Regions from separate parts of the Bacillus sp. WC2503 genome, predicted to be linked through region 1. Evidence: riboswitches for the same ligand, from Rfam matches in the RefSeq annotation. Region 1 holds a riboswitch; the other holds the start of a gene.
What was found. A riboswitch is a leader RNA that binds a small molecule or an ion and turns the genes downstream of it on or off. The one in region 1 is predicted to bind cyclic di-AMP.

Region 2: linked by a shared signal. The riboswitch ahead of ACUN26_RS05770 (APC family permease) and the one ahead of ACUN26_RS00600 (SipW-dependent-type signal peptide-containing protein) in region 1 are both predicted to bind cyclic di-AMP.

Annotation. Positions count from the first base shown of each region.
Region 1 covers NZ_JBQYMD010000001.1:104,780-106,980, forward strand. The annotation lists gene ACUN26_RS00590 (hypothetical protein) at 1-340, shown strand, start outside; gene ACUN26_RS00595 (hypothetical protein) at 354-587, shown strand; cyclic di-AMP (ydaO/yuaA leader) riboswitch at 850-995, shown strand; gene ACUN26_RS00600 (SipW-dependent-type signal peptide-containing protein) at 1,094-1,198, shown strand; gene kdpF (K(+)-transporting ATPase subunit F) at 1,195-1,275, shown strand; gene kdpA (potassium-transporting ATPase subunit KdpA) at 1,295-2,201, shown strand, end outside.
Region 2 covers NZ_JBQYMD010000001.1:1,079,445-1,081,645, forward strand. The annotation lists gene panE (2-dehydropantoate 2-reductase) at 1-388, shown strand, start outside; gene ACUN26_RS05765 (hypothetical protein) at 451-579, opposite strand; cyclic di-AMP (ydaO/yuaA leader) riboswitch at 720-867, shown strand; gene ACUN26_RS05770 (APC family permease) at 1,012-2,201, shown strand, end outside.

The DNA.
Region 1 (2,201 bases):
TTTAAGAGAGCTAGTAGCATTTCAGCATGAGTTAATTATTTTTACAGCCAATGAAGAGATAGCGGCTGAAGTTAGAGATTATGGGTTTGAATCAGCTTATAGCTGTAATAAGGAGAAAGATTTTACTAGTATGTGCACACGAATTAAGAAGGTGATTTTACTAGGGGATGAGCTTCCAACAGTTAGTTTCTTCACAGAACACATTCGTTTTTCTTTTCAAGCGCCTATTACTGTTGTTACAAGGAATAAACGATATCCAGCGCGGCTCTATGAAACAATTGGAGCTAAATTTGTCGTGTTTACGAACTGTGATAATATTTCGTTTTTATTTTTTGAATAGGGCGGGGGAAGAAATGATGAAGGTACTACTATTTGGAGATATAGCAAATCGTTGGGCGGTATCGATCGAGAGGGTTCAAGAATTGGCACAGATTGATCCTATTTTTCCAGGGCCATATATTTTATTACCATCAAAAGATGCTTTGTATTTAGAGGCGGATATTATTGAATATGAGCAGTTACATGCAGAATTATCACAAGTTTATATCCGTGGGAGAAATTTACGTGCTTTTTTATGTGGTAAATAAATTCTGAATGAAAACGAGAGCGAATGTTAAGTGTGCCTAAGTGGGGTGCTTATATACATTCGCTCTTTTTTTTATATATAAAAGGTCATTTCTATGAAAAAGAAAGAAAAGACAAGAAAACAGATGAAAGAATATTAATAATACGTAATGTAAGCGTTTAAATAGCGTAATATTTTCTTATTTTAAGTAATTTACCTCTTTACAAGTGAAATATAGAGGAGTATATTTACTCTCATAAATCATTTATCAAATTTCCAAAAAAAACCTAAAATCGCTGAGTTCCAGAAATGGAGCGGGGGAACCAATTTTGTGCATCGTCACTTGGGGTGAATCTTTCAGTTTTGAAAGTAGGGCTACTCTTTAGGCCCGAATCCGACAGCTAACCTCGTAAGCGTTTAGAGAGGAGGTTTACTTTTTGTTGTTCATTTTTTGAATACTGAGTAGAGCTCAGTGTTCTTTTTTAATATTTTAATGGTAAATTTTAACATTTAAAGTGAGGGATTGTTATGTTAGATGTTGTGATGATCGGAATTTTTGTTGTATTAGTAGCATCGATGGCAAGTCTTGCAAGTTGGTCAGATAAAGTTGTGAAAGAAGGGAAGCAATCATGATGATTGCCTTATCGGTTATTGTTGCAGCGATTACGGTGTACTTAGTATACGCATTATTAAATCCAGAAAAGTTTTAATTAGGGGGAATCATTCATTATGATTTGGGTTGCAGTCATTATTACAATGCTCTTGTTTATTTTAGTAGCAAAGCCAACGGGGATTTATTTAGAGAAAGCCTTTCAAGGTAGCAAAATGCTAGATAAAGTATTCGGGCCTTTTGAGAAACTTATTTTTAAAATTACAGGTGTAAAAGGATACAATCAAACGTGGAAACAGTATGCATTATCATTAGTTCTACTCAACGGATTTATGATTGTCGTTGTATATTTCATTTTTAGATTACAAGGTGTATTGCCATTAAATCCAGCGCATATTGAAGGGATGGAGCCTACGCTCGCTTTTAATACAGCGATTAGTTTTATGGCTGATACAAACTTACAACATTACAGCGGTGAAAATGGTTTATCTTATTTATCACAATTAATCGGGATTACATTTTTAATGTTTGCGGCACCAGCAACGACGTTAGCGATTGTTATGGCTTTTATAAGAGGACTTGCTGGAAAAGAACTTGGCAACTTTTTCGTTGATTTTACGAGGGCGTTAACGAGAGTGTTTCTTCCTATCGCATTTATTGCAGCGTTAGTCTTTGTCGCACTTGGTGTACCACAAACGTTAGATGGGGCGGTTACAGCACAAACGATTGATGGAGCAAAACAAAGTATTTTACGAGGGCCTGTTGCATCATTCGTTTCTATTAAGGAACTTGGGAATAACGGCGGTGGATTTTTCGGGGCAAACTCTACACATCCTTTTGAAAATCCAGGACAAATGAGTAATATTTTGCAAATGATGCTTATGATGTTATTACCAACAGCACTTCCATTTACGTACGGACGAATGGTAGGAAATAAAAAACAAGGGCGTATCCTTTTCGTTTCACTATTCATGGTGTTTTTACTAGGATTTATAACGATTACGACATCTGAACTAAACGGGAATC
Region 2 (2,201 bases), 970 kb from region 1:
TTTATTTATTACTGTCATGTCAGGCGTTACAACATTAATGCGTGCACCGATAGGACCAATTCGTGAAAGTGAAGGTGGACGTGAATTTATCCGAAATTTATTTGAGGAATCTGTGCAAATTATGAGGGTATTAGGAGCTCCAGTTAAAGATAATATTGCCCAGGAACATATGAAAACGATTGATAAAATTTCTTATGATATGAAGTCCTCTATGCAGCGTGATATGGAAAAAGGTTCGTTTATTGAAGGGAAGCATTTGCAAGGATACTTACTAGATGTAGCAGAACAATTTTCTTTAGAAGCACCATTACTAGGAGTGGTATATCAAAATTTGAAGGTGTATGAAGAAATGACATTTAACAAACCCGTAATAGAATTAGATGTATGAAATAATAAAAAAGATAGCAATATATAAGTGTATTGCTATCTTTTTTATTTGCGTATGACAAATTATTTGTTTCTTTTAATTCTTTCTGTCAAGTTTATTTCCTGTTCACGTTTACCATATAACTGATTAATTTCATTTGCTACTGCATCTAAATATGAATCGGAAAAAAGCGGTTTCTTCTTTTTAGACATACGGGTCTCCTTTAAGGGTTTTTTAGTATTCATTATGTATATTTATCAGCGGATTATGCGCAATCATTTTAAATTTTTTCTTTTTAAAAATTTTTGTTTACATTTTGAAAATAAAGGAGTATTATAATCCACAGTTTCAATTTTCTAAATCGCTGAAACCGCATGGTACGGGGGACCCGTTCTTACGGATTAGTACATAATCCGATGGGGTGAATCCTTAAAAAAAGGTAGGGCTACTCATAGGCCCGAATCCGACAGCTAACCTCGTAAGCGTTATATTGAGAAGGAAGGTGGAGCTTGTGCGACAAAAAAAATAATGTCTACAAGTCTATTTCGCTATGGCTTGTAGACATTTTTTGTTTTCTGAAGAAATAGTTTGCTGGCTGTAACAAGCAGAATCGTTCGTACAAAATTATTGGAGAGTGGACAGCTGTGGTTTCATCTATTAAAAGATTTTTAATTGGAAGGCCGTTAAAATCAACTGAGTTAGGAGAGCAAAAGCTTAATAAAACGAAGGCGCTAGCCATTCTATCTTCTGACGCATTGTCATCAGTTGCATACGGACCAGAGCAAATTTTAATCGCTTTAGCAGGTCTTGGAGCGATTGCGTATTGGTATTCCATTCCGATCGCTATTGGGGTATTAGTATTATTGACAGCTCTTATTTTATCTTATCGTCAAATTATTTTTGCCTACCCACATGGCGGGGGCGCATATGTTGTATCAAAAGAAAACTTAGGGATGAATCCAGGCTTAATAGCTGGAGGGTCTTTATTAGTGGATTATATTTTAACTGTTGCAGTAAGTGTATCAGCAGGTACAGATGCGTTAACATCTGCTTTTCCTAGCTTACATGCACATAATGTAATCATTGCGATTATATTTGTTATATTTATAACCATATTAAATTTAAGAGGTGTAACAGAGTCAGCTTCCGTTTTAGCATATCCTGTTTATTTATTCGTTTTAGCACTATTTATATTAATTGGTGTAGGGATATACAATATTTTAACTGGTCACGTTTCACCGACCTTACACACGCCGATTGGAACGCCGGTTGCGGGAATTAGTTTGTTCTTACTGTTAAGAGCATTTGCATCAGGTAGTTCGGCTTTAACAGGTGTTGAAGCGATTTCAAACGCAATTCCAAATTTTAAAGATCCTGCACCAAACAATGCAGCAAAAACTTTGCTTGCGATGGGCGCATTACTTGCTGTGTTATTTTCAGGAATTGTATTTTTAGCTTATTATTACGGAATTACACCGAGTAAAGAAGTAACTGTTGTTTCTCAAATTGCTGAACAAACATTTGGACGTAATTTCATGTACTATTTCATACAAGGCACAACAGCTTTAATATTAATTCTTGCTGCTAACACAGGGTATTCTGCATTTCCATTATTAGCAGTTAACCTTGCAAAAGATAAATTCATACCGAGAATGTTTACGATTAGAGGAGACCGTCTTGGTTACTCAAACGGTATTATTATACTTGGAATTGCTTCGATTATTTTAATTGTAGCTTTCCAAGGTCAAACAGAACATTTAATTCCGCTATATGCAGTAGGTGTGTTTATTCCATTTACACTTTCTCAAACGGGTATGGTATTAAAATGGCTTCG